2 regions of the Promicromonospora sp. Marseille-Q5078 genome follow, and region 2 is predicted to be linked to the other one. Evidence: riboswitches for the same ligand, from Rfam matches in the RefSeq annotation. Region 2 holds a riboswitch; the other holds the start of a gene.
What was found. Region 2 has a riboswitch for glycine ahead of ACQFYA_RS14770 (DUF5058 family protein). Riboswitches for the same ligand answer to the same signal wherever they lie in the genome.

Region 1 (14,063 bases), 3.0 Mb from region 2:
GGCGGGCTGCTCACCGCCGTCTCCGAGCCGCGACGGCGCGGCGGCGGCGCGGCGATGGTCGTGCACCCGGTGCGCCAGCACCTGCCGCGCTAGCTCGGAGGGTTGCCGTCCTCCGTCAGCTGGACCGTGACCCGCTGCGGGGAGGGCGCAGGACCTGGACGACCGCCACGACGCCGCGCCAGCCGAGCATCGTCGCGGCGAGGTAGCCGAAGGACACGATCTGGAACGTGGGAAAGACGTCCTGGTCGGTGAGGACGCGAAGCATGACGCCGAGCGCCCAGGTGCAGCCCCACACCGTGACGCCCGTGGGCCACAGGCGCCACGGACGCCGCCAGGCGCGGGCGACCAGCCATCCGACGAGCGCGGCGACCGCGAACGGCCAGATCACCCACAGCGGACGCGCGAGCCCGGCACCGGGAGGGTGCGAGACGGCCCCCACCGCCGCGAGGCCCAGCACGCAGACGGCGTCGGCGAGCGCGGCGAGGACGATCAGGCCTACGCGCGGCCGCACGGGCCGCGGGACGAAGGAGACGGCGTCGTCGTCGGGCGCAGGGCGCATTCCTCGACGGTACTCCGAGCGCCCTCGCCGCCTCAGCGCGTCGCCGCCTCCAGCAGCTCCAGCACGTGCACGTAGTCGCGGCCGGTGGCGCGGGACATCCCCATCTCGCAGGTGCGGTTGCTGGAGACGTACGCGTCGTACCGCCCGCCGGGGAGGCCTCGCTCCCCTGCCGCGACGTCGGTCGCCTCCGCGTGCGTGGCCGCCGCGGTGAGCTCGGGGTGCAGCATCCCGCGGTCGCCGGCGAAGCCGCAGCAGCCCCACGCGGCGGGCACGACGGCGTCGTCGGCGACGGCGGCCGCCACGGCGCGCAGGTCGTCCACGGCGCCGAGGTGCACGGTCGCGCAGGTGGGGTGCACGACGACGCTCCCCCGCCGGTCGATCGCCACCCCGCGCTCCGCGAGCGCCGGCAGCACGTCGGTGCGCACGAACGTCACCGCGTCGACGACGCGCAGCCGCGCGAACCGCTCGGCGTCATCGCCGGTCAGGTGGTGCGGCGTCTCGACCAGGCCGTGCGTGCAGCTCGACGCGTCGCACACGACCGGCAGCTCGCCGCCGCGCGTCGCCGTCCACAGGGCGTCCAGCACCTGCCGCGCCATCCGGGCGGCGCCGTCGGGCAGGCCCTTGCTCACCCACGGCGTGCCGCAGCACAGGCCGCCGATCCCCTGCGGCACGGCGAGGCCGATCCCGGCGCGCTCGCACAGCGCGCGCAGCGCCGCCTCCGCACCCAGCCCCGCTGGTCGAGCCCGTCGAGACCGGGTTTCGACAGGCTCAACCACCGAGGACTCGACCGACGGGGAGGGAGCGGGCGCGAACAGCGCGCCCGTGCAGGACGCGAACAGCACCGCGCGGGGCGCGCCGTCGACGCCGTCGGGCGAGCGCCGGGGCCCGGGGCCCGGCAGGTCGTCGTCCACCCGCGGCACGACGTCGGTGCCGACGAGGCCGCGCGCCACCTCCGACGCCGCCCGCACGACCGGCGTCGGCACCGCCTGCACGACGCCGAGCGCGCCGCGCAACACGCCCACGGCCGGCCCCCAGGTGCCGGCGAGCGCCTCGCCGCCCTTCTGCACGACCGCCGGGGCCGCCCGCGCCCGGTGCCCCTTCATCACGACGCCGGTGTCGATGCCGACCGGGCACGCCTCGACGCACATCGAGTCGGCGGCGCAGGTCTGCACGCCCCAGTACGCGTAGGCGCGCTCCAGCTCCTCGCGCTCGCCCGCGGGCGCGACGGCCAGCTCCTTGAGCAGCGCGATGCGCTGGCGGGGCGTGGTCGTCACCGTGCGCGACGGGCAGCCGGGCTCGCAGTACCCGCACTCCACGCACCGGTCCACGAGCGGGGCGTCCTCGCCGCCCGCGGACGCCTCGACCTTGAGGTCGCGCAGGTGCTCGCGCGGGTCGTCGGTGAGGATCACGCCGGGGTTGAGCACGCCGCGCGGGTCGCACAGGGCCTTGATCTCGCGCATGACGGCGTACAGGTCGTCGCCGTACTGGCGGCGCACGAACGGCGCCATGATGCGGCCGGTGCCGTGCTCGGCCTTGAGCGACCCGCCGTGGCCGAGGACGACGTCGACGAGGTCGTCGCTGAACGCCGCGTACCGGTCCAGCTCGGCCGCGTCGCCCAGGCGCGGCGAGATCATGAAGTGGAGGTTGCCGTCCTTGGCGTGCCCGAACGTCACGGCGTCGTCGTACCCGTGCCGGGCGAACAGGCCGCCCAGGTCGCGCACGGTGGCGGTGAGGTCCGGGACGGGGACGACGACGTCCTCCAGCAGCGCGGTCGCGCCGGCCGGCCGGGCGCCGGCCACCGCCGTGTACAGGCCCTTGCGCACCCGCCACAGCCGCTCGCGGGTGGCGGTGTCGGTCGTGAGGGCGGCCGGCAGCTCGAGCGTGAGGCCGTCGACGACGGCGCGCGCGGCGTCCTGCAGCGGCGCCAGCGCGTCGTCGGTCGCGGCGCGGTACTCGACGAGCAGCGCCGTCTGCCCGGTGATGCCCGCTCCCCGGGCGAGCGACCGCATGGACGGGTCCGCCTTCGGGTCCGCGGCCGCCACGCGCAGCGACGCGGCGTCCATGAGCTCGATCGCCTCCGGCCCGGAGACGCCGAGCGGCACCAGGGCGTCGGTCGCGCGCTCCAGCGAGTCGAAGACCAGCAGCGTCGTCGCGACCCGGGTCAGCAGCGGCACGGTGCGGAACGTGACGTCGGCGACCCAGCCGAGCGTGCCCTCGGAGCCGATCAGGAGGTGCTCGAGGATCTTCACCGGGCTGTCGTGGTCGAGGAGCGCGTTCACCGAGTAGCCCATGGTGTTCTTCATCGCGAACTGCCGCTCCACCTCGGCGCGCATCGCCGCGCTGCCCCGCACGCGGTCGCGCAGCGCCGCGAGGCCGCGGTGCAGGTCCGGCTCGAGGACGGCGAGGCGGGCGTCCGCGTCCGGGGCACCGGTGTCCACGACGGTGCCGCTGGGCAGCACCACCGTCATCGACTCCACGGTCCGGTAGGCCGTGCGGGTGGTGCCCGAGGACATCCCCGACGAGTTGTTGGCCACCACTCCCCCGACGGTGCACGCGACCTCGCTCGCCGGGTCCGGCCCCAGGCGGCGACCGTGCCGCGCCAGGTGCCCGTTGACCAGGCGCAACGTGGCGCCCGGCTGGCAGCGCACCCGCTCCCCGCCGTCGAGCACCTCCACGCGCGCGAACCGGGTGCGCGTGTCGACGAGCATCCCCGCCCCCGACGCCTGCCCGGACAGGCTGGTGCCGCCCGAGCGGAACGTCACGGGCAGGCCGCGGCGGCTCGCCTCCCGCATCGCGGACACCACGCCGTCGACGTCGTGCGCGCGCACCACGACCTCCGGCCGCAGCAGGTAGTGCGACGCGTCGTGCGCGTGCGCGACCCGCGTGAGGAGGTCCGTGCGGAGCTCGAAGCCCCGCGCGGCGCCGGTCGTGGGCCGTCCCGTCATCCCCGCACCTCCGTCGGCCTCGAGGGCCACGATGCCCCGCCGAGGTGTCGTCCGCCGGGCGAGCGCGCGCTCTCCCCGCCGCGGGCGGCGAGGTCCGCCAGCCGGCGACGGCGGTGCTCGACGCTCGTCGCGCGGCCCCCGCGCACCCGGTTCGTCAGGAGCACCGCGGACGCGCCCGTCGCGAGGTCGACGACGAACGACGTCCCCGTGAACCCGCCGTGCCCGACCTGGTCGGCCGTCGCCATGAACGCCGGGTCGCCGCGCCGCAGGCCGAGCGCCTGGCCCCAGGGGGCGCCCGCGCGGCGCGCGCCCGCGTCCGGCTCGACCAGCGCGCGCCACGACGCCTCGGTGACCACCTGGCGCCCGCCCGCGGCGCCGCGCGCCGCGACCAGCCCGGCGAGGCGGGCGACGTCGTCCAGCGTGCCGAACAGGCCGGCGTTGCCGACCGGGCGGGCGAGGGCGGCGGCCAGCTCGTCGTGCACGCGGCCGGTCGGCGTGCCGGGCTCGGTCGGCACCGCGCCCTCGAGGCCCGCGCCGACGGGCGACCAGCGCAGCCCGGCCGCGCCGATCGGCTCGGCGACGCGCCGGCCCACCACCCGGTCCAGGGGGTCGCCGGTGAGCTCCTCCAGGAGCCGGCCGAGCACGATGAAGCTCAGGCACGAGTACCGGTGCGTCTCGCCGGGCGGCGCGACGGGCGGTCCGAGCGCGTCGTCGAGCACCCGTGCCGGGTCGGACGTCGTGCGCCAGGCGAGCGAGCTCGCGCGCAGGCCGGCGCAGTGCGTGAGCAGGTGGCGGGCCGTCGCTCCGGCGTCCGCGGCCGGCACGTCGAGCGTCTCGCGGACGGGGGCGTCGAGGTCGAGGAGGCCGTCGTCGACGACGGACGCCGCCGCGACGGCGACGAACGCCTTCGTCACCGAGGCGAGGTCGAACCGGCTCGTGGCGCCCGTCCGGGCCTCGGCGCCGGGCCCGTCGGCGAAGGCGAGCACCGTCCCCGCCGGCGTCGTGACCAGCGCGGCGGCGGACGACCACCCCTCGTCGTCCGTGCGCGCGGCGAGCAGCGCGGGATCCTCCGACGGCTGGTGCGAGGAGGTCGGCACGAGCGCTCCGTCCGTCCGGGTCGACGTCGACCACGATGCTGGCAGATGTCGCCCTACCGTACTCGCCGCCGGGAAGGCGGTTTCGCGGCGGACCCGCGCCGCGTACGCGGGCTCGCTACCGGTCGGCGTCGACCGGATCGAGCGACCGGGCCAGCGCCTCGACAATCCGCACGTCGCCGTCGAGCCAGTCGACGGCGAGCAGGTCGTCGCGGCCGAGCCAGCGCAGGTCGTCGTGCTCCACCAAGGGCTGCGGCTCCCCCTCGGTCACGACCGCGAGCCACAGCCGCATCACGTGCCGGTCGGTGATGCCCCAGGCGCCGTCGTCGGGCCCGGGGAGCTCGTCGCCGAGCTCGACCCGCACGCCCAGCTCCTCGCGCAGCTCCCGGTGCAGCGCCTCGACGGGCGTCTCCCCCGGGTCGACCTTGCCGCCGGGGAACTCCCACCGCCCCGCGAGGTGCGCCGGCCGGCTCCGCCGGGCCGCGAGCAGGCGGGCCGGCTGGTCGAGGTCGTCGACGATCGCGGCGGCGACGACGAGGCGGCGTGGGTTCATGGCGTGAGTCTTTCATCCGACCCCGGACGTGCGAGAGCCCCGCACCGGCGACCTCCCCTGCCGCCGGACGGGGCCCGCACTAGCCGCGCGTCAGCCGACTCCGAGACCGGACTGTCGCGCCCATGCGACAGCCTCCGCCCGGCTCGACACGCCGATCTTGCGGTACACGCTTCGCACCTGCGACTTCACCGTGTTGCGCGTGACGAACAGCTTGGTGGCGATCTGCTCGAGGGTGACGTCCTCGGACAGGTTGGACAGGACCACCCGCTCACGTCGCGTCAGCAGGCGGGACGTCATGGGGCCGGTCAGCTCGATCGTGCTCATCGTTCTTCCTCCTCGACGGCCGCCGACCGAAGGTCGACCAGGGGAAAGCCGTCATGGATAAAGAACGGTGGGTGAGCCGGTCATGACGCGACTATCTGCATCTTGTGGGCAGCCCGGCACGGAAACGGCCGGCCTCGCCCCCTGTGGAGGCGAGGCCGGCCGTGTTGTGCCAGGTCAGCGCGGTTATCCCGGGCAATCAACGCATATCGGAACCTGATGTCACGATTCGGTCACGATCATCGGGAAAGCGTCAGCCCGCCTGCGCGGCGTACTCCGCCGCGTCCAGCAGCGCGCCCCGCGACGTCACGTCGACCTTGAAGAGCCAGCCGGCGCCGAACGGGTCGGAGTTCACCACGGCCGGGTCGTCGACCGCGGACTGGTTGACCTCCACCACGGTGCCGCTCACCGGCGAGTACAGCTCCGAGACGGACTTGGTGGACTCGATCTCGCCGACGACGGCGCCCGCCTCGATCGCGGCGCCCACCTCGGGCAGCTCGAGGTAGACGACGTCGCCCAGCGCGTCGGCGGCGACGGTGGTGATGCCGATCGTCGCGGGGGACGCGTCGTCCACCCACTCGTGCTCGGCGGAGTACCGGAGGTTCTCGGGGAAGTCGGCCATGGGGACTGCTCCTTCGGGATCTTCAGCTGATGGTCGGGACGCGACGAGGACGATCGTCCTACGAACGCTTGTAGAACGGCAGCCGCACCACGACGAACGGCTCGGCGCGGCCGCGCACGTCGACGGCGAGGGCGGTGCCCTCGGCGGACACCTCGGGCGTCACGTACGCCATCGCGACGGGGTGGCCGAGCGTGGGCGACGGCGCGCCCGACGTCACCTGGCCGACGACGGCGCCCACGGCGCCGTCGAGCCCGCGCTGCACGACCTCCATGCCCGCACGGGCCGGGCGCCGGCCCTCGCCGCGCAGCCCGACGAGCACGCGCGCCGGCTCGCTCTGGGCGCGGGCCGCGAGCGCGTCCCGGCCGACGAACGGCAGCGGCTCGCCGTCCGCGCCGGTCTTGTCGAGCTTCACGACGCGGCCGAGGCCGGCCTCGTAGGGCGTGGTGGTCTCGTCCAGCTCGTGCCCGTACAGCGGCATGCCCGCCTCGAGGCGCAGCGAGTCGCGCGCGGACAGGCCGGCCGGGACCAGACCGTGCCCCTCCCCCGCCGCGAGCAGCGCGCGCCACAGCGCGACGGCCTGCTCGGCGGGGACGAACAGCTCGAAGCCGTCCTCCCCCGTGTACCCGGTGCGCGCGACCAGCACCGCGACGTCGGCCACCGTGGCGGGCGCCGACGCGTAGTACTTCATGGCGCGGACGGTGTCGACGTCGTCGGCTGCCGTGAGCGACGCGACGATCTCCTCGGCGTGCGGGCCCTGCACCGCCACCAGCGCCGTCTCGGCGGACCGGTCCGTCACCACCGTGTCGAACCCGGCCGCGCGCGCCACCAGGGCGTCCGCGACGCGGGGCGCGTTGCCCGCGTTCGCGACGACGAGGAAGTGCTCGTCGGCGAGCCGGTACACGATGAGGTCGTCGAGCACCGCGCCGTCCTCGGCGCAGATCATCGAGTACCGCGCCCGGCCGACGCCGACCGCGCTCGCGTTGCCCACCAGCGCGCCGTCCAGCGCGGCGCCGGACTGCGGCCCCTCGAGGTGGATCTCCCCCATGTGCGACAGGTCGAACAGCCCCGCGGCCTCGCGCACCGCGCGGTGCTCGGCGAGGTCGGAGGTGTAGCGCAGCGGCATCAGCCAGCCGCCGAAACCGGTGAGGCTGGCGCCCAGCGCCACGTGCTCGTCGTGCAGGGGCGTCGTCTTGTCCTGCTGGTCCTCGGCCATCGAGGCTCCCTTCATGGTGTGGGTACGAGAACGGTCAGAATTTCGCGTCGAATTGTCGCCGTTCTCGTACCCACAGCGGGTCAGTGGGTGGGGACGGGCTCCGCGTAGGACTCCAGGGGCGGGCAGGCGCACACGAGGTTGCGGTCGCCCTTGGCCCCGTCGATGCGTCGCACGGGCGACCAGTACTTGGCGGCGCGCAGGCTCGGCAGCGGGAAGGCGGCGAGCTCGCGCGGGTACGGGTGCGTCCACTCGTCGGTCATGAGGCTCGCGGCGGTGTGCGGGGCGTGCCGCAGCGGCGCGTCCTCCGCACTCCACTCCCCCGCCGCCACGCGGTCGATCTCGCCGCGGATGGCGATCATCGCGTCGACGAACCGGTCGAGCTCCGCCAGGTCCTCGCTCTCCGTGGGCTCCACCATGAGCGTGCCCGCCACGGGGAACGACATCGTCGGGGCGTGGAAGCCGTAGTCGATGAGCCGCTTCGCGACGTCCTCGGCGGTCACGCCGGTCTCCGCGGTCAGGGGACGCAGGTCGAGGATGCACTCGTGCGCCACCAGGCCGTTCTTCCCCGTGTACAGCACCGGGAAGAACGGGTCGAGGCGCTTCGCCACGTAGTTCGCGGTGAGGACGGCGGCCTTGGAGGCCTCCGTGAGCCCGTCCGGCCCCATGAGCGCGAGGTAGGCGTACGAGATCGGCAGGATGCCCGCCGACCCGTGCGGCGCCGCACTCACGGGGACGCCGTGCCCAGCGTCGTGCTCCCCCGGAGGCGTGACCGGGTTGGCCGGCAGGAACGGCACCAGGTGCTCCGCCACCGCGACGGGCCCGACGCCGGGGCCTCCGCCGCCGTGCGGGATGCAGAACGTCTTGTGCAGGTTGAGGTGCGACACGTCGCCGCCGAACTCCCCCGGCCGCGCCAGCCCGACCAGCGCGTTCAGGTTCGCGCCGTCGATGTACACCTGCCCACCAGCATCGTGTACAAGGTCGCAGACTTCGCGGACATGCTCCTCGTACACCCCGTGCGTGGACGGGTACGTGATCATGATCCCGGCCACCTGCGCGCCGTGCTGGTCCAGCTTCGCGCGCAGGTCGTCGAGCTGGATCTCGCCGTCGTCCGCCGTCGCCACGACCACCACGCGCAGCCCCGCGAGGGCCGCCGACGCCGCGTTCGTCCCGTGCGCCGACGCCGGGATCAGCACGATGTCGCGGTGCCCCTCACCCCGCGACCGGTGGTACCCCTTGATCGCCAGCAGGCCCGCGAACTCGCCCTGCGAGCCCGCGTTCGGCTGCACCGACACCCCCGCGTACCCCGTGATCTCCGCGAGCTGCGCCTCCAGCGTCGACACCAGCTCCGTGTAGCCCCGGGCCTGGTCAGCGGGCACGTACGGGTGGATGTCCGCGAAGCCCGGCCAGCTGATGGCCTCCATCTCCGCCGTCGCGTTGAGCTTCATCGTGCACGAGCCCAGCGGGATCATCGTGCGGTCCAGCGCCAGGTCCTTGTCGCTCAGCGACCGCAGGTAGCGGAGCATCGAGGTCTCGCTGCGGTGGACGTGGAAGATGGGGTGCTGGAGGTAGGGCGTGGTCCGGGTGACGTCCGCGGGGAGCTCGAAAACCCCTCGCGCGGACGCGTTCACGGGCGCCAGGGCGCCCTCCACTTCGGGAAGGTCTACGTCCGCGCGAGGGGTGTCCGAGCTCCCCGCTTCGTCCGTCACATCGACTACCTGGCCGGTGACGGCGGCGAGGACTGCATCAACGTCGGGCTGTGTGGTCGTCTCGTCGCAGGCGATCTGTACGTGGTCGGCGTCGGCCTTGTACAGGTTGTAGCCGGCGTCCGCGGCGGCCGTGACGACCTGCTGCGCGCGGCCCGGGACGACGGCGCGGACGGTGTCGAAGAAGACCTCGTGCTCGACCTCGACCCCCGCGGCGCGCAGGCCCGCCGCGACGGCGGCGGCGCGGGCGTGGGTGCGCTCCGCGATCGCGCGCAGGCCCTCCGGGCCGTGGTAGACCGCGTACATCGAGGCCACGATCGCGAGCAGCGCCTGCGCCGTGCAGATGTTGCTCGTCGCCTTCTCGCGGCGGATGTGCTGCTCTCGGGTGGCAAGGGCGAGGCGCAGGCCCGTCGCGCCGTCGGCGTCGGTCGACACGCCCACCAGGCGGCCGGGCAGCTGCCGCTCGAGGCCCTTGCGGACCGCCATGAACGCCGCGTGGGGGCCGCCGTAGAAGAGCGGGACGCCGAAACGCTGCGCCGAACCCACCGACACGTCCGCGCCGAGCTCCCCCGGGGAGGTCAGCAGGGTCAGGGCCAGGAGGTCCGCGGCCACCGTGACGAGCGCGCCGCGCTCCTTGGCCTCCGCGACCACGCCGCGCGCGTCCAGCACACGCCCCGACGCGCCCGCCTGCTGCACCACGACGCCCACCAGGTCGCCCTCGGGCAGCTCGCCGCCCGCCGCGACGAACGCCTCCAGGCCGGCCGCGAGCCCGCCGTCGAGCCCCATCGCGACGACCGGCAGCCCGATGGCCTCCGCGCGGCCGCGCGTCACCGCGAGGCTCTGCGGGAACAGGTCCGCGTCGAGCACCACGTACCCGCTCTTCGCGCGCGAGGCGCGCCACATGAGCGCGACGGCCTCCGCCACCGCGGTCGCCTCGTCGAGCAGGGACGCGCCGGCGATCCCCAGGCCCGTAAGGTCCTCCACGGCCTGCTGGAAGTTGAGCAGCGCCTCAAGCCGGCCCTGGGAGATCTCCGGCTGGTACGGCGTGTACGCCGTGTACCAGGCGGGGGACTCGAGCACGTTGCGGCGGATCACCGGGGGAGTGGCGGTGCCGTAGTAGCCCAGGCCGATCATCTGGCGCTTGACCTGGTTCTTCCCCGCGAGGTCGCGCAGGTGGGCCAGCACCTCGGCCTCGGACCGGGCGGCGGGCAGGTCGAGCGGACGGTCCGTGCGGATCGCCTTCGGGACAGCGGCGTCGACGAGGGCGTCCAGGCTGTCGTGGCCGAGCTGGTCCAGCATCGTCGCGACCTCGCGGCCGCGGGGGCCCAGGTGGCGGTCGGCGAACACGTCGGGGTCGTACGCGGGGGAGCCGGGGGAGGTGGTCACGTCGAGCGCTCCGGGAGGTCGGTCGGGCAGGCGGACGGGGACGATCGAGTCCCTCCCCGCTCTGTCATCTGACCACGTGCCGGGCGTCCGCCCGGTCGCACGTCGACCTGAGAGTTTTGCCGGTCCGCCTGGCATCGCCACGGCCTGCGTCACAGCAGGTCAGGACGACGACGGGGCGCGCCGACTTGCACCGTCGGTGGGTCCGTCGTCGACGTCGGGCCAGGGCCGGACGAGGGCGGCGCACCGCTTTCCAGAGTTGCCTCGCCGCGACGGTACGGGGTGCCTGAGAGATTCCCGGGGAGGGATTGCTCCTTCGGCGCCGGCCGCACGCGCACCGGGTGACCGGTCCGACGTCACGGCGCGGGCTCTCCCGACGCGGTTCGAACAGCGTGTTGCGTTGTGCCGCCGATCCTACCCGGGCCGTGTGTCGTCCTCGTGACGCGCCGTGGCCGGGTCGGCGCCGCCCGTCGCCGCCGGCCGTGCGGGCCCGTCCGTCGTGGGCGCGGGCGGCCGCCCGCGCCTCGGCGTCGTCGCGGCCCGGGGCGCCGCGGCGTCGGTCTCCCGCGGGACACCCTCGGCAGGGGCCCGTCCCTTGCGCTCGTCGCGCACCCGTGTGGTGCTCGCGAGCCCGCCGACGAGGATCACCGCCCCCGACAGCAGCAGGTACAGGGCGAGGAGCAGCGCGATCGTCACCGTGTCGTCGGTGGGTCGGGTGAGGACGACGACGCCCAGCACCAGCCACAGCACGGCGTTGGCGAGCTGCCAGTCCCACGCCAGCGCCCGCAGCGCGCGCCCCCGCAGCGCGCCGATCACCCCGACCGCGCCGGCGGCGCAGGCCCAGATCCCGACGACGAGGTACAGCATGGGCGCCGTCATCGACGGCCACAGGACGATCAGCAGCGCCGCGGCGACGCTCAGGATGCCCGCGACGAACCGCCAGCTGACCTCGTCCCCGGTGCTCTGCGCGGTCGTGTCGGCCTTCGACGGCCGGCCCTCGACGATCAGCAGGACGCCCTGCACGAGGATCACGAGCCCGACCAGCCAGCGCAGCCACACCAACCCCTCCTCGGGGTTGAGGAAGAGCAGGACGCCGGCCGCGAGGTAGGCGACGCCCCGCAGGTACACCAGTCCCCACAGCCGTCGCGCCGTCCCGACGGTGCGCCGGGACAGCGGCGCCCCCTTGCCCGACCCCGCGGTGGTGTCGCTCATGCTCGCGATCGTAGGAGCGCCGCGCGTGCGCCGCGCGCCGGAGCGCGGCGGCGGCCGCTGCTCAGCCGAGCTCGAGGTCCCGCGTGACCTCGACCATCGCGTCGACCACGGCGCGCACGGCGGGGCCGGGCTCGTGCCGCGTGGCGCGGTGCCGCGCCACGATGCGCCGGGTGCCCAGCCCGGCCAGCCGCGCGACCTCCAGGCCCTCGGGCACGTCCCCGCCCTCGAGCGCGAGCGCGGGGAGCATCGCGACGCCTTGGTTGGCGGCGACCAGGGCGAGCGCCGTGTCGAAGTCGAAGAACGAGTGCCGGGTGGTGACCGTGGTGCCGAGCGTGCGCCCGAGGCGCCGCAGCGCACGGTCGGACGCCGTGCCCGCCTCGGCCCCGATCCACTGGAGCTGCGCCAGGTCGTCGAGCCGCTCGGGCATCGGCAGCGCGGCCGGGACGACGACGCACCACGGCTCGTCGATCAGGGGCACGTCGTGCACGCCGCGGGGCGCGGGGGCGTCCATGTCCGCGTCGCGCTCGAGCAGGACGACGTCGAGGTCGCCGGCCCGGAGCATCCGGATCGCCTCCGCGGGCTCGTGCTCGCGCACGTCCACCTCGACACCCGGGTACTGCTCGGCGAGGTCGGCGAGCATGGGCGCCACCACGGCACGGATCGCCGACTGGAACGCCCCGAGCACGACGCGGCCGCTCACGCCCTCGCCGAGGGCGGCGATCGCCTGCCGGGCCTCGAGCAGCTCCGCCTCGATGCGTTCGCCCACCTCGGCCAGCACCCGGCCCGCCGGGGTGAGGGTCACGCCGCGAGGCCCGCGGTCGAGGACGGCGAGGCCCTCCTCGGACTCCAAACGGGCGATCTGCTGGGAGACCGCGGACGGGGTGACATGGAGAAGATCTGCTGCCGCGAGCACGCCCCCGGCACGGTGGACGGCAAGGAGAAAGGCAAGTCTCCGTGGGTCTGTAGCCATGTAGAAATACTAACTGCCTCTCGGAGAAGGATTTGATTGCGCTGAAGCCAGATCGTGTCTCAGAATGGTCACAGCGCCGGCCGGCACGACCGGCCCCCGGTTCTCGGGGACGGCGCCCACACACCCTCAGATCCACTCCTTGCCATGGCACACGTGTGCCGTGCCGACCTACCCGGAGGTGCCCGTCATGACGATCTCCCTGCTGACCGTGATTACTGCCCTCGGCTGGGTCGGCGCTCTCGCCGTCGTCCTCGCCTACGGCATGGTGAGCAAGGGCCGCTGGTCGGCCGACTCGCTCGTCTTCCAGCTGTGCAACCTCGGCGGCGCCCTCGTGATGCTGCTCATCGCGGCCGTCAACGGCGTCTGGCCCTCGGCCTTCGCCAACATCGTCGCCGCGGCCATCGGCTTCGCGGCGCTGCGCACGATGGCCCGCGCCCGCCGCACCGAGCGGCGTGCCGCCGCCCAGCTGGCCGCCGCCCAGGTGACCGGTGACCGCCTCGACGCACCCGTGGTCGACGGCAGCGCCGACCCGACCGCCGGTGCCGCCGTCCTCGTCGAGGCCCCGGTGCGCGAGCTCCCGATGCACGGGCTGGCGACCGACGAGCTCCCGGAGCAGGAGCGCGTCGACCTCGCCGCCTGACCGCGGGGGAGCCACGTCAGGCCCTCCGCCGCACGACGGCCGGCACCACCGCCCACAGGCCGAGCAGCACGACGGCCGCCGCGACGCCGACGACGATCCCCGCCGCCCGGCCCACGACGACGTCGAAGACCAGCAGCACCGTCCCCGCCAGCGCGACCGCCAGGAGCACCAGCCCGGCGCGCGTCATGCGGTCACCGCCGGTGACCACCGACCGCTTCAGGTGCTTGCGGAACAGGGCCCGGTGCAGCGCCACCGGCGCGACGAGCAGGCCGGTCGTCGCGATGCACACCAGCACCAGGGTCAGGTAGACCGTGCGCTGGTAGGCGTCCAGCTCGGCGAACCGGGACTGGAACGGCAGGATCAGCAGGAACCCGGTGAGGATCTGCACGCCGGTCTGCATGACGCGCAGCTCCTGCAGCAGCTCGTTCCAGTTGCGGTCCGAGCGCTGCTCGGCCGTCTCCGGGCGGCCGTGCGGCCGGTCCGTCGTCGCGCCGGTCGACTCGTCGCTCATGCCCCCGCCCCCTCGCCGTGCCCGAGCGCGACGTCGACCACGACCGCGCGGTGGTCGCTGACCCCGAGGTCGACCGCGCGGGCCGCCCCGAGCGCCGTCACCGGGCCGTCGGCCAGCACGTGGTCGATCCGGAGCCAGGGGCGGACGCGCGGGTAGGCGGGCACCTGCGCCAGCTCCCGCCACCCCGTACGCCGCGCGGGCAGGTCGCCGCGCGTGTTGAGGTCCCCCAGCAGCACCAGCGGGCGCGGCGCGTGCCGCAGCCGGTGCCGCAGCCGCCGCAGCTGGGCCCGCTTCCAGGGGTCGCGGCGGGACAGGTGCGTCGTGACGACGGTCAGCG
Region 2 (14,063 bases):
TAGTGTCGTCGGCGACGCGCATCGATGCGCATCGACGACGATCCGCGACGAGGAGGACGGCATGCCGAAGGCCCCCACGAGCGCCGACGTCGCTCGCGAGGCCGGGGTGTCGCAGTCCACCGTCTCGTACGTGATGAGCGGCAAGCGGCCGATCTCCGAGACGACGCGGCGCCGGGTCGAGGACGCGATCGCCCGGCTCACCTACGAGCCGCACGCGGGGGCACGGGCCCTGGCCGGCCACCGCACCAGCACGATCGCGGTCGTCATGCCGCTGCGGCAGAGCTCCAGCGCGGAGCGGCTGATGATGTTCGTCGAGGAGATCACCCTCGCCGCGCGCGGCCGTGACTTCGACGTCCTCCTGGTGACCGCCGACGAGGGGCCGGCCGGGCTGCGCCGCGTCGCCGGGCGGTCGCTGTGCGACGCCGTCGTGGTCATGGAGGTCGGCACCACCGACGAGCGCGTGGAGATCGCGCGGGGCCTGTCGCTCCCGGTCGTGTTCGTCGGCGTCCCCGAGGACTGCGCGGGCCTGGACTGCCTGGACTTCGACTTCGAGTCGGCGGGCGGGCTCCTCGTGGGCGAGCTCGCGGACCTCGGGCACCGGACGGTCGACGTGGTCGGCTGGGGCCCCCAGGTCGTCGCGGAGGGCTTCAACTACGTGCCGCGCCTCCGCCGCGGCGCCCGCCGTGCCGCCGAGGAGCGCGGGGTGGAGCTGCGCTGGCACGAGCCCGCCGGCGAGCGGGACGTGCAGCAGGTGGTCGACGCCGCGCTCGCCGCGGCCGAGCCGGCCGGCCTGCTCCTGGTGACCGCGATCCCCGAGACGCTCCGGGCGCTCGGCGACCGGGGTGCGCGGCCCGGCCGGGACGTCGACGTCGTCGCCCTGGCCACCGACGGCGAGGCGGAGGCCTACGGGCTGACGGCCGCCTCCACCCAGCCGCGGGACGTGTCGCGACGCGTGATGGAGCGCGTGTTCGCGCTCGTCGACCGGGACGTCCCGCCCGGCGGGGGGGCGGCGCTCGTGCCCGCCACGCTCGTCCGCCGGGCCTCGACGCGCCGCTAGCCCCCGCACACACCTCCGCGGCCTGCCCGCGAGCTACCCGAACCGACGACGAGGAAGGTGGAGCCATATGCAGCATCGATGCGCATCGACAACCGGGAGGATCCCCACCGGGGGACCCGCCTGGCACGACCGGCCCGTGTCCAGGCGGGCCGTCACCGCGGCGGGGCTCCTCGCGCCCCTGACCGCCCTGCTGGCGGGCTGCGGGGGCGAGCGGACGGCCGCGCCGCCCCGCACCCTGCGGGTGCTCGACACCTACACCAACGACCCCGACCGCACCGTCATCGGCGCCGCGCTCGACGCGGCCGCCGCGACGGTCGGCGTGACCCTCGAGCGCGTGTCCGTCGGCGGGGACTCGCTGATCCAGCGCGTGCTGCAGCAGGGGTCGTCCGGGACGCTCCCGGACATCCTCATGCTCGACAACCCGGACCTGCAGCAGATCGCCTCCACCACGGCGCTGCGCCCGTTCGACGCGCTCGGGATCCCCACCGACGGGTACACCGACGGGGTCACGGCCGCGGGCACCTACGACGGGCGGGTGTACGGGCTCGCCCCCACCGTCAACACGGTCGCGCTGTTCTACGACGTGCCGGCGCTGGAGGAGGCGGGCGTCGAGCCGCCCACCACCTGGGACGAGCTGCGCGACGCGGCCGCCGCGCTGACCCGGGGCGACCGCTACGGCGTCGCGTTCTGCGGGGCCGCCACGTACGAGGGCACCTGGCAGTACCTGCCCTTCTTCTGGTCGAACGGCGCCGACGAGCGCCGCATCGCGTCGCCGGAGGCGGCGGGCGCCCTCGACCTCCTGTCCGACCTGGTCGGGCAGGGGCACGCGTCGACCTCGGTGCTGAGCTGGAGCCAGGCCGACGTCAAGGACCAGTTCGTGGCCGGGCGCGCCGCGATGATGGTGAACGGGCCCTGGCAGATCCCGGAGCTGTCTGCGGTCGACGGCCTGGAGTACGACGTCGTCACGCTCCCCACGCGCGACCCGTCCACCCAGGAGGCCGTCGCCCCGCTCGGCGGCGAGGTGTGGACGGTCCCGGCCACCGGCGACCACGCGAAGGAGAAGCTCGCCGCCCAGGTCCTCACCGCGTTCCTCGCGGACGACAGCCTCCTGTCGATGGCGGAGAAGCGCTCCACGGTCCCCGGCAGGCCGGACCTCATGGAGGCGTTCCTCGAGCGTCGTCCGGAGATGGCCGCGTTCGCGGAGCTCATCGAGGGCGCGCGTGCGCGCACCGCGGAGCTCGGCCCCGAGTGGCCGACGACGGCCACCGCCCTGTACACCGCCGTCCAGCTCGCCCTGTCCGGTCAGGCCGGGGCCGCGGACGCCCTCGCGGAAGCCCAGGAGTACGTATGACGACCACGGCACCCGCACCCGCCCGGACCGTCGCGCCGCCGGCGGCGCCGCGGCGCCCCGCCCGGAAGCGGAACAACCGGTTGGTGACCGCGCTGTTCCTCGGGCCGGCCGTCCTCTACCTGGTCCTGTTCTACGGCTACCCCGTGGTCCAGAACGTCGTGATGGGCTTCCAGCACTACACGATCTCGACGTTCTTCACGGGCGACGCCCCGTGGGCGGGCCTGGACAACTACCGCGAGGTGGTGACCAGCCCGCTGTTCCGCACGGCCCTGCTCAACACCTTCCTGTTCACCGTCGGCTCCATCGCCGGCCAGTTCGTCCTCGGGCTGGGGCTGGCCCTCTTCTTCCGCCGGCGGTTCCCCCTCTCGGGCCTGCTGCGCTCGCTCATCCTGCTGCCGTGGCTGATCCCGCTGATCGTCGCCAGCGCCGTCTGGAAGTGGCTGCTCGACACCGACTCCGGGGCGCTGAACCGGCTGCTCGTGGGCACCGGGATCACCGACACGGGCGTCCCGTGGCTGACCAGCACGTCGCTGGCGCTTTGCGCGGTGATCGCGGTCAACGTCTGGATCGGCATCCCGTTCAACTCCGTGATCCTGCACGGCGGGCTGCAGGGCATCCCCGACGAGCTCTACGAGGCCGGGGCGCTGGACGGCGCCACCCGCTGGCGCGCGTTCCGCCACATCACCTGGCCGATGCTGCGGCCGGTGGTCTCCGTGGTCCTGGTGCTCGGGGTGGTCTACACGCTCAAGGTGCTCGACATCATCCTCGGGCTGACCGACGGGGGTCCCGCCAACGCGACCCAGACCCTGGCCACGCAGTCCTACCAGCTGTCGTTCGCGACGTTCGACTTCGGCCAGGGCGCCGCGGTGAGCAACATCCTCATCGTGGTCTCGCTGGTCTTCGCCGCCGTCTATCTGCGCCTCAACCGGCGCGCCGTGGATGAGTGAGGTCCCATGAACACCGTCCGTCACCCCTGGCTGCACACCGCGGCCGGCATCGTCGTCATCGCGGTGCTGCTCTTCCCGATCTACTGGATGGTCAACGCGTCGCTCCAGCCGAACGGCGCCACCGTCGACACCTCGTGGTTCCCCCTGTCGCCGGACCTCACGGGGTACCGCACGGCGCTCGCCGAGCAGGGGCCGAACCTCGCGACCAGCCTCGTGGTCGCGCTCGGCAGCGTCGTCCTCAGCCTCGTGATCGCCGTGCCCGCCGCCTACGCGCTGGCGCAGTTCCGGCTGCGCTGGGCGGGCTGGGTGCTCTTCGGCATCCTCATCAGCCAGATGATCCCCGGCATCGTCATCGCGAACGCGCTCTACAGCGCGTACGCGGACCTCGGCCTGCTGAACTCGATCCCCGGCCTGATCCTCGCGGACTCGACCGCCGGCATCCCCTTCGCGATCCTCATCTGCCGCGCGCTGATGCAGGCGCTGCCGCCCGCGATCGTCGAGGCCGCGCTGGTCGACGGGGCGGGCCCGGTGCGCGCCTTCGTCTCCGTGGTGCTCCCGGTGAGCCGCAACGCCCTGATCACCGCCGCCCTGTTCACGTTCCTGTTCACCTGGAGCGACTTCCTGTTCGCGCTGACCCTGACGACCACCGAGGACGTCCGGCCCGTCACGCTCGGCATCTACAACTACCTCGGCGCGTACGTCAACGACTGGAGCTCGGTGATGGCGACGGCGGTGCTCGCCTCCGTCCCCGCCATCGTGCTCCTCGTCGTCGCCCAGAAGTACGTGGCCGCCGGCGCCACCGGAGGGGCGGTCAAGTGACGCCCCGCCGGACCCCCGCACACCGCACCGACACGACCCCGAAGGAGCTCCCCATGTCAGCACAGCCCGCAGCCTCCACCCCGATCCGCGTCACCGTCTGGGGCGAGAACCGCCACGAGCAGCTCGAGCCCGCGGTCGCCGCGCGCTACCCGGACGGGATGCACGGCGCCGTCGCGCAGGGCATCGAGGCGCACCTGGGCGCCGGCGTCCAGGTGCGCACCGCCACGCTCGACGACCCCGAGCACGGCCTCACCGAGGAGGTCCTGCGCGACACCGACGTCCTCACCTGGTGGGGGCACGCCGCGCACGGCGAGGTCTCCGACGAGGTCGTCGAGCGCGTGCACCGGCACGTGCTGGCGGGGATGGGGCTGATCGTGCTGCACTCCGGCCACTGGTCCAAGATCTTCATGAAGCTCATGGGCACCTCGTGCACCCTGCGCTGGCGCGCCGAGCACGACCGCGAGCTGGTGTGGACCGTCGACCCCACGCACCCCATCGCCCAGGGGATCCCGCACCCGATGATCATCGAGGAGGACGAGATGTACGGGGAGTTCTTCGACGTCCCGGCCCCGGACGAGACCGTCTTCCTCAGCACCTTCTCCGGCGGCGAGGTGTTCCGCTCGGGCATCACCTACCGGCGCGGCTTCGGCAAGATCTTCTACTTCCGCCCCGGCGACCAGGAGTACCCCACGTACTTCCACGACGGCGTCCGCAAGGTCATCTCCAACGCGGTCGAGTGGGCCGTCACCGTGCGCCCCGAGCGCACCACCCCGACGCTGCTGCGCTACGAGACCGAGGACTTCTACAGGGGCCAGGGGTACGGCGGGGCCCTGAACGACGAGGCCCGCGCCGCCGCCGCGGAGGCGGGCCTGTGAGCACGCCGCTGGTCCTCGTCGGCGCGGGCGGCATGGGCCGCGCCTGGCTGTCCGCGATCCGGTCCGAGCCCCGCGCCGAGCTGGCGGGCGTCGTCGACCTCGACGTCGACGTCGCCCGCGCGGCCCTCGCCGACGCCGGGCTGCCCGACGTCCCGGTGGGGACCGACGCCGTCGACCTCGCCCGCCGGACCGGGGCGCGCGCCGTCGTCGACGTCACCGTCCCGGTGGCCCACCACCCCGTGACGACGGCGGCGCTGTTCGCCGGGCTGCCGGTGCTGGGGGAGAAGCCGGCCGCGGCGACCGTCGCGCAGACCCTGTCCCTGGTGGCGGCGGCCGAGGTGACCGGGCAGCTCTTCATGGTCAGCCAGTCCCGCCGGTACAACCCGCAGCTCTCCGCGTTCCGGGCGCAGGCGGCCGCGCTCGGGCGGCCGGGCGTGCTCACCACGGAGTTCTTCAAGGCGCCGCGCTTCGGCGGGTTCCGGGAGGAGATGCCGCACCCGCTGCTGGTCGACATGGCCATCCACCCGTTCGACACCGCCCGGTACCTCCTCGACGCCGAGCCGGTCTCGGTCTACTGCGAGTCGTTCAACCCGCCGTGGAGCTGGTACGCCGGCGACGCCGCGGCCACCGCGGTCTTCGAGATGACTGGCGGCGTCCGGTACGCCTACACGGGCAGCTGGTGCAGCCCGGGGCGGGAGACGTCGTGGAACGGGTCGTGGCGGCTGTCGGGCGAGCACGGCAGCGCGGTGTGGGACGGCGACCACGACCCGGTCGCCGAGCCCGCGGCGGCGACGTCGTCGCCGGACGGCCCCGGCGCCGAGGACCGGGGCGAGGGGATCGCGGGGTCGCTCGCGGCCTTCCTCGCCGCCCTCGACGGCGGGCCCGCCCCGCGCGGCGAGGTCCACGAGAACGTGCTGAGCCTGGCGATGGTCGAGGCGGCCGTCGAGTCGGCGACGTCGGGCGCGCGCGTGCTCGTCGACGACGTGCTCGAGCGGGCGTACCAGCGGGCGCTCGCGGACGAGGCGCGGGACGACGTCCGCGCGCGGCTCGGGTCGTGGACGTCGGTCCGGGCGGCGCTCGACCCCGCCCTCGACCCCGCCCTCGACCCCGCCCTCGACCCGGCGGGGCCGACCCGTGGCTGAGCGTCCCGGCGCCGGCCTGCCGGTCGTGGGCGTCGCCGCGGTGGGCCACTCGTTCATGGGCGCCGTGCACTCGCACGCGTGGCGCACCGTCGACCACGTCGGGACGCCCCGCGCGCGGACGGCGATGCGCGTGCTCGCGGGCCGCGACCTCGCGCGGGCAGCCGAGGCCGCCGACCGGCTCGGCTGGGCCGAGGCCACCGACGACTGGCGGTCCGTGCTCGAGCGCGACGACGTCCAGGTGGTCGACATCCTCACGCCGGGCGACACGCACGAGGAGGTCGCCGTCGCCGCCATGGCGGCCGGCAAGCACGTGATCTGCGAGAAGCCGCTCGCGACGTCCGTCGCGGCGGCCGAGCGGATGGCGGCCGCCGCCCGGGCGGCCGCCGCGCGCGGCGTGCGCAGCATGGTGGCGTTCAACTACCGCCAGGTCCCGGCGCTCGCGCTCGCGCGGCGGCTCGTCGCCGCCGGCCGGCTCGGCGCCGTGCGCCACGTGCGCGCCGTCTACCTGCAGGACTTCATCGTGGACGAGTCCTTCCCGCTCACCTGGCGGCTGCAGCGCGACCGGGCGGGCGCGGGCGCGCTGGGCGACATCGGGTCGCACATCGTCGACGTGGCGCAGTTCGTCACCGGCCAGCTCCTCACCGAGGTGAGCGGCACCACCGAGACCTTCGTGACCCACCGCCCGGTCGAGGCCTCGCCCTCGTCGGGCGGCCTGGCGGCCCGCGGGTCCGGCGAGCTCGGCGAGGTCACGGTGGACGACGCCGCCGCCTTCGTGGGCCGGGGCGACGGCGGCGCGCTGATGACCTTCGAGGCCACCCGCATGGCCACGGGCCGCAAGAACGCGATGCGGCTCGAGGTGAACGGGTCGCGGGGGAGCGTCGCCTTCGACTTCGAGGCGATGAACGAGCTCTGGCTGTACGACCGCGACCTGCCCGACGCCGAGAACGGCTTCCGCCGCATCCTGGCGACGGAGCCGGAGCACCCCGGCTCGACAACTGGTGGCCCGCCGGCCACGGGCTCGGCTACGACCACTCCTTCGTGCACGAGCTGCAGGAGTTCCTGGAGGCCGTGCACGACGGGCGGGACCCGGCGCCGTCGTTCGACGAGGGCCTGCAGGTGCAGCGGGTGCTCGACGCCGTGCAGCGCAGCGCCGCCGCCGGGGCGGCGTTCACCGCGGTCTGAGCGCGCCTGCGCCTGGCCCTCGCGGCCCGGCGCAGGACCGGAACCGGATCGATCCACGGCGGAAACCCGCACGAAACGGGCGGCCGGGCACGATGGTGCCCGAAGCAAGCACCGACGTCGGGGCCACCAGCCCCGGCGCCCGACGATCCGTAGGGGAGAGACTCGCTCCGGCGAGCGCCGAAGGGGCAAGCACCCGCAATCTCTCAGGCAGAAGGACTCTACGGTCAGGGAACTCTGGAGAGTGACCCCACACGGGGTCCGCCGACGGGGAAGCGCTCGACCGCGCGACACTCTCAGGCCGAAGGACAGAGCGGGACGGATCACCGGCGCGCCGCGCCGGTGACGCGACCCAGGGAGGCCGCATGTCCGTCGCCGCGTCCGAGCTAGCCCCCGACTCCACCGACGTGCTCGCCGCCGCGAGCCAGCCGATCCTCTGGGTCTCCGCGATCGGGGTGTTCGTCGTCATCGCGCTCCAGAGCGTCATCTACTATCGGGCGGTGCGTCGCGCGGCCCCCGACGCCGGGATGGAGGCCACGGAGGTCGCCACCGCCTTCCGCGCCGGGTCGCCTCGCCTCGATCGGCCCGTCCCTGGCCGTCTCCCTCATCGCGATCACGCTGATCAGCGTGCTCGGCAGCCCCGCGGTCCTCGTGCGGATCGGGCTCATCGGGTCCGCCCCCTACGAGCTGAACGCCGCCTCGCTGGTGGCGACCGGGATGGGTGCCCGGCTCGGCGGGGACGGCTGGACCCAGGAGGTGTTCGCCACCGCTCTGCTCGCCATGGGCATCGCGGGGGCGGGCTGGATGGTCGTGACGCTGATCGTCACGCCGCTGCTCAAGCGCGGGCAGGGCGCGGTCAAGGTCTCGGGCCGGACGGCCGCGGCCATGTCCGTGGTGCCCGGCGCCGCGATGCTCGGGGCGTTCGCCGTCATGGGGCTGCAGCAGCTCGCGTCCGGGGTCGTCCCGGCCGCGGTGGCGGTGTCCTCCGGCGTCGTGATGGCCGGGCTGCTCCACCTCTCGCGGAGGTTCGACGCCGGCTGGCTCAAGGAGTGGGGGCTGGGGATCGCGCTGGTCGCCGGCCTCGCCGTCGCCGTCGCGCTCACCTCCGCCGGGCTCGGCTGACGGCGCCCCCGCGCGTCGACCCCCGCCCGCCCTCGGCCCATCCGGCCCCCGACACTCCGGCACAGAGAGCAGGGATCCTCATGTCTGCAACGACGAACTCGGGTACCGCCAGCTCCACCTCTCCCGTGAGCACCGCCAGCACCGCCAGCACCGCCGACGCCGCGTCCTGGCGCCGGTTCGACACGACGACGTCCCGCTGGGGCCGCATCACCATGCTCCTGGGGATGGTCCTCATGATCGCCGGGCCCGCGGTCCTCGCCGCCGAGCTCGGGGTCCACCTCACGACCGTGCTCGCCGCGGTCGCCACGCTGGCCGTGGCGTTCGGCGTCATCTGGGTCGTGGAGCCCCTGTCGTACTTCCCGATCCTCGGCCCCGCCAGCATGTACCAGGCGTTCATGATCGGGAACATCTCGAACAAGCTGCTCCCGGCGGCGATCGTCGCCCAGTCGACCATCGGCGCCCGGCCCGACACCCGCAAGGGCCAGCTCGCCGCCGTCCTCGCGATCTGCGGGGCCGCGACCACGCACCTCACGTCGCTGGCCGTGTGCGTCGGCCTCCTCGGCACCGTGCTGATGCGGGTCATCCCGGACGCCGTGGTAGGCACCGTCCAGCTGTACGTCCTGCCGGCGATCATGGGCGCGATCCTCGTGCAGATGGTCGCGAGCAACCCGGACTGGCGCACGCTGCGCGTCGCCGTCGCCGTCGGGGTGCTCGTGCAGTTCGTGCTCGTGCCGCTGGTGCCCGCGATCGCCCCGTTCGCCCTGGCCGTGGCGGTGCTCGGCACGACCGGGCTGGTGCTCGCCTCCGCCGTGCGCCGCGCCCCCGCCGCCTCCGAGAACGGCGCGCCCGCGTGACCCCCTCCCCGCCGTCCCCGACCACCGAGACCCGTCCCACCACGAAGGAGCGCCCCATGACCGACGTCCTGAGCACGACCCGCACCCCGCTGGAGACCGTCACGCCGCTCGTCGACGAGCTGGCCCCCCGCCTCACCGACCTGGCCGACGCCATCTGGGCCGAGCCCGAGCTGCGCTGGGAGGAGCACCGGTCCGTGGCCAAGCAGGTCGCCGTCGCCACGGAGCTCGGCGCGTCGGTCACCCGGGACGTGGCAGGGATCCCGACGGCGTTCACCGCGCAGTGGGGCACCACCGGCCCGGTGATCGCGTTCCTCGGCGAGTACGACGCGCTGGCGTCGCTCAGCCAGGCCGCCGGCAGCGTCGAGCGCGCGCCGGACCCGGGCAACGACTCCGGCAACGGCCAGGGCTGCGGTCACCACCTGCTGGGCTCCGGCTCGCTGCTGGCCGCCGCGGCCCTGGCCCGGCACCTGGAGGCCGAGGGGCTGCCGGGCGTGGTGCGCTACTACGGCTGCCCGGCCGAGGAGGGCGCGGCCGGCAAGTCGTTCATGGTGACGGGCGGGGCGTTCCAGGACGTCGACGTGGCCCTCACCTGGCACCCCGGCGACGGGCTGGGCGTCTGGCAGGCGCTGTCCCTCGCCTACACGCAGCTGTACTTCCGGTTCCGGGGCCTGCCCGCGCACGCGGGGGCCAACCCGCAGCACGGGCGCTCCGCGCTCGACGCCGCCGAGCTGATGAACGTCGGCGTGAACTTCCTGCGCGAGCACATGGAGGACAGCGACCGCGTGCACTACGCCTTCACCGACGCGGGCGGGCCCTCGGCGAACGTGGTGCAGCCGACGGCCGAGCTGTACTACATCGTGCGCTCGGCGACGGTGGCCTCGATGCGCACGCTGTGCGACCGGGTGCGCAAGATCGCGGAGGGCGCGGCCCTCATGACCGAGACCGAGGTGGAGGTCGTGTTCGACGGCGCGAGCTCGGAGGTGCTGCCGAACCCGGTCCTCGAGGAGGCGCTGCACGTCACGCTGGACGCGCTCGGCGGGGTGCCGTTCGACGAGGCCGACCAGGAGTTCGGCCGCGCGATGCAGGTGTCGATGCCGGACGGGGCGGTCGCCGCCGCCAAGAAGCGGATCGGCGTGGCGCCGGACGACGACCGCGCCTACTACGACGTGGTCGCCCCGCTCGTCGACCCGCGGCACCGCGAGCAGATGACCGGCTCGACCGACGTGGGCGACGTGAGCTGGGTGGTGCCGACGGTGCAGGTCATGGGCGGCACCCACGCGATGGGGACGCCGGGGCACTCCTGGCAGATGGTGGCGCAGGGGACGTCGTCGCCGGCGCACAAGGGGATGGTGCACGTGGCGAAGGCGATCGCGGCGCTCGGCCTGGAGCTGCTGAGCGACCCGGAGCTGCTCGAGCGCGCCCGGGCCGCGCACGCCGCCACCACCGCGGTGACGCCGTACGACTGCCCGATCCCCGAGGGCGCCGTGGCGCCGCCGCTGCGCGAGGGCTACACCCCGGCCTGACGCGCGGCCCGGACGTCACCACGCGGGCGAGCCCAGGCGAGAGAGCGTCTCGCCGGGGCTCGCCCGCGCGGGCGGGGCCTCAGGCCAGGCGCTCGCGCAGGAACGTCCAGGCGAGGGCCGCCATGTGCGCGGCCTGCGCGTTGTTGGCGGCGCCGCCGTGGCCGCCCTCGACGTTCTCGTACGACGTGACGTCGGCGCCCGCCGCCAGCATCAGCGCCGCCATCTTGCGGGCGTGCCCCGGGTGCACGCGGTCGTCCTTGGTCGACGTCGTGAACAGCACCGGCGGGTAGGCGCGGTCGCCGTCGAACAGGTGGTACGGCGAGAACGTGCGGACGAACTCCCAGTCGTCCGTGTCCGGGTCGCCGTACTCCGCGACCCACGACGCGCCCGCCAGCAGGTGCGAGTACCGCTTCATGTCGAGCAGCGGCACCTGCACCACGACGGCGCCGAACAGCTCGGGGTGCTGCGTGAGCATGTTGCCCGCGAGCAGGCCGCCGTTGGAGCCGCCCTGCGCGCCGAGGTGCGCGGGCGTGGTGATGCCGCGCGCCACGAGGTCGCGCGCGACGGCGGCGAAGTCCTCGTACGCCGTGTGCCGTCGCTCCCGCAGCGCGGCCTGGTGCCACGCGGGCCCGTACTCGCCGCCGCCGCGGATGTTCGCGACCGCGTACACGCCGCCCCGGGCGAGCCAGGCCCGGCCCACGGTCCCGGAGTAGCCCGGCAGCAGCGGGATCTCGAAGCCGCCGTACCCGTACAGCAGGGTGGGCGCGGTGCCGGGGCGCGACGGGTCCGCCGGCTGCACGAGGTCGGCGCGGCCCACGACGAAGTACGGCACGCGGGTGCCGTCGTCGGAGGTGGCGAAGTGCTGCACCGCGACCATGCCGTCGGCGTCGAAGTACGCCGGGGCGGCCTTGAGGGGCTCCGGCTCCCCGGGGGCGGCGCCCGGCCCGGCGACGGTGGTCAGCGCGAGGGTGGACGGCGCGAGGTAGCCGGTCGTCGTGACCCAGACGTCGTCGCTGTCCAGGGGGTCGACGGCCCGCACGCCGACGGTGAGCAGCCCGCCGCCCAGGGGCAGCTCCGAGCGGACCCACGGCGCGCCCGAGGTCGCGCCGGCGGGCGGGGTGAGCACGTGCACGGCGTTCTTCACGTCGTCGAGCACGTTGACGACGAGGTGGTGACGCGTCCAGGACGCGCCGACCAGCGACGTCGACGGCGTCGGCTCGAACAGGACCGTGAGGTCGCGGGAGCCGGCGAGGAACGCGTCGGCGGGCGCGGCGAGCAGCGAGCCGGCGGCGTAGGTGCGCGCGCCGTCCGCCCCGCCGTCGCCGGTCGTCACGGTCCAGTCGTCGCGCAGCTCGACCAGCAGCCACTCGCGGTGGAAGCCGACCTCGGCGGACTCGGGCACGTCGACCTTCACGAGCCGCTGCCCGGGCGTGCCGACGTCCTCGACCAGGTAGGTCTCCGACCGGTAGAACGCGATCGACCGGCTCACGAGGTCGCGCTCGAAACCCGGGGTGCGGGAGCGGCGGGCCGAGATGTACATGTCGGCGTCGGAGCCCTCGTAGACGACGACGGCGTCCTCCAGCGGCGTGCCGCGGCGCCACAGCTTCGCGATCCGCGGGTAGCCCGACGGCGTCGTGGTCCCCGGCCCGAGGTCCGTGAACACGTACACCGTGTCCTCGTCGGCCCACGCCAGGCCGCCCTTGGCGCCGGTGCGGCCGTCCGCCCGCGCGGTGTCCCGCTCGAAGCCGCCCTCCGCCGCGGGCACGAACCGCTTGGCGACGAGGTCGAACTCGCGCGTGACGTCGGCGTCCAAGCCGCCGGGGGAGAGGTCCACCAGGGCACGGCGCCACGGCTCGCCCGCCGCGAGCTGCTCGGGCGTCGGGCGCAGCAGCGACGCCCCGTGCCACACCCAGCTCTCGCCCTCCGCCGCGGCGAGGGCGTCGAGGTCGAGCACGGTCTCCCACTCCGGCGCGTCCGAGCGGTACGAGTCGAGGGTCGTGCGGCGCCACAGGCCGCGCTCGTGCGCGGCGTCGCGCCAGAAGTTGTACAGGTGGTCGCCGATCCGCGACACGTCGGGGATGCGCTCGTCGGAGTCGAGCACCTCCCGGATCGCGACCTGCGTGGCCTCGAAGCCGTCGGCGGCGCCGACGGTGGCGTGCGCGTGGTCGTTGCGCTCGCGGACCCAGGCCAGCGCGGCCTCGCCCTCGACGTCCTCGAGCCACGCGAACGGGTCCGGCGCGGCGGGGTCGAGCGGGGTCGGGGCGGCGGACGGCGGGACGGTCTCGAGGCGCTCGGCGGTCATGGTCGGCACCCTAGCCGCCGGGCCTGCGCCACGGCCGGTCCTCTTTCACCCGGTGGCCGCCCGTGGTAGAAACTCCTGGTCAGGGCATTGATCCCGCTATGGACGTTCCAGGGGTTTCGCGGAGAAGGCCGCTTTCGTGCGGCCGGTGCAGGCGCCGCCGGACCCGATCCTTCCACCCACGGGGGTGCGGTGAGCACGACCTCTGCCAGCCCGCGCGCGGCCGCGCGCGTTCCCGCCATGCTCTGCGCCGCGGCGGCCGTGCTGTGCGTCGCCGCCGGACCGCTGCTCGACGACCGGCTCTCGCGCGCGGAGGTCGCGGCGCTGGCCGCGGCCGCGGCGGTGCTCGTCGCCGTCGCGGTGGCGCTGTCGGTGCGGGCCGCCGGCCGCGCGGAGGCCGACCGCCGGGCGCTCCGGGCCGAGCGTGACGCGCTGGCGTCCGACCTGGCGGCGCGGTCCGCCGCCCTCGAGGACGCGACCTCCGAGCTGTCCCGCACCCGCGAGTCCCGCGACGACCAGCGCGCCGCGGTCGAGACCGCCGTCGTCGCCCTGGGCCGCAAGGTGCAGGCGTCCGCGCACCGCATCCAGGAGGAGGCCGCGCGCATGGTCCAGCGGCACGCGGCGGACCCGGACGTGCTCCAGACGTCCATGCGGATCGACCACGCCGCCGCCCAACACGCGCGGCAGGCGCAGAACCTCGTCGCCCTGTGCGGCCGCCGGCCAGGGCAGACCTGGGACGACCCGCTGCCGCTGCCGGACGTCGTCCGCGCCGCCGCCGGACGCATCACCGCCTTCCAGCGCGTGGAGGTCTCCGGCGACCCGGGGCTGGCGGTGGTCGGCCGCGCGGTCGAGCCGGTCGTCCACGTGGTGGCCGAGCTGCTCGCGAACGCCACGC

Region 1: it holds a riboswitch for glycine, as region 2 does, so the genes downstream of both, gcvP (aminomethyl-transferring glycine dehydrogenase) here and ACQFYA_RS14770 (DUF5058 family protein) in region 2, are expected to answer to the same signal.

The regions. Positions count from the first base shown of each region.
Region 1 is NZ_JBNPQG010000001.1:171,758-185,820, reverse strand. It holds gene ggt (gamma-glutamyltransferase) at 1-93, shown strand, start outside; gene ACQFYA_RS00825 (DUF3054 domain-containing protein) at 116-559, opposite strand; gene ACQFYA_RS00820 (FAD-binding and (Fe-S)-binding domain-containing protein) at 592-3,504, opposite strand; gene ACQFYA_RS00815 (serine hydrolase domain-containing protein) at 3,501-4,601, opposite strand; gene ACQFYA_RS00810 ((deoxy)nucleoside triphosphate pyrophosphohydrolase) at 4,717-5,151, opposite strand; gene ACQFYA_RS00805 (helix-turn-helix domain-containing protein) at 5,242-5,475, opposite strand; gene gcvH (glycine cleavage system protein GcvH) at 5,726-6,094, opposite strand; gene gcvT (glycine cleavage system aminomethyltransferase GcvT) at 6,153-7,307, opposite strand; gene gcvP (aminomethyl-transferring glycine dehydrogenase) at 7,388-10,396, opposite strand; glycine riboswitch at 10,657-10,779, opposite strand; gene ACQFYA_RS00785 (HdeD family acid-resistance protein) at 10,808-11,605, opposite strand; gene ACQFYA_RS00780 (LysR family transcriptional regulator) at 11,667-12,575, opposite strand; gene ACQFYA_RS00775 (CBU_0592 family membrane protein) at 12,763-13,215, shown strand; gene ACQFYA_RS00770 (DUF6328 family protein) at 13,232-13,726, opposite strand; gene ACQFYA_RS00765 (endonuclease/exonuclease/phosphatase family protein) at 13,723-14,063, opposite strand, start outside.
Region 2 is NZ_JBNPQG010000001.1:3,164,051-3,178,113, reverse strand. It holds gene ACQFYA_RS14805 (LacI family DNA-binding transcriptional regulator) at 62-1,057, shown strand; gene ACQFYA_RS14800 (sugar ABC transporter substrate-binding protein) at 1,194-2,408, shown strand; gene ACQFYA_RS14795 (carbohydrate ABC transporter permease) at 2,405-3,355, shown strand; gene ACQFYA_RS14790 (carbohydrate ABC transporter permease) at 3,362-4,174, shown strand; gene ACQFYA_RS14785 (ThuA domain-containing protein) at 4,228-5,049, shown strand; gene ACQFYA_RS14780 (Gfo/Idh/MocA family protein) at 5,082-6,191, shown strand; partial or broken gene ACQFYA_RS14775 (Gfo/Idh/MocA family protein) at 6,247-7,373, shown strand; glycine riboswitch at 7,516-7,602, shown strand; glycine riboswitch at 7,606-7,684, shown strand; partial or broken gene ACQFYA_RS14770 (DUF5058 family protein) at 7,736-7,876, shown strand; gene ACQFYA_RS14765 (DUF5058 family protein) at 7,998-8,492, shown strand; gene ACQFYA_RS14760 (hypothetical protein) at 8,618-9,346, shown strand; gene ACQFYA_RS14755 (amidohydrolase) at 9,403-10,869, shown strand; gene ACQFYA_RS14750 (prolyl oligopeptidase family serine peptidase) at 10,949-13,171, opposite strand; gene ACQFYA_RS14745 (ATP-binding protein) at 13,361-14,063, shown strand, end outside.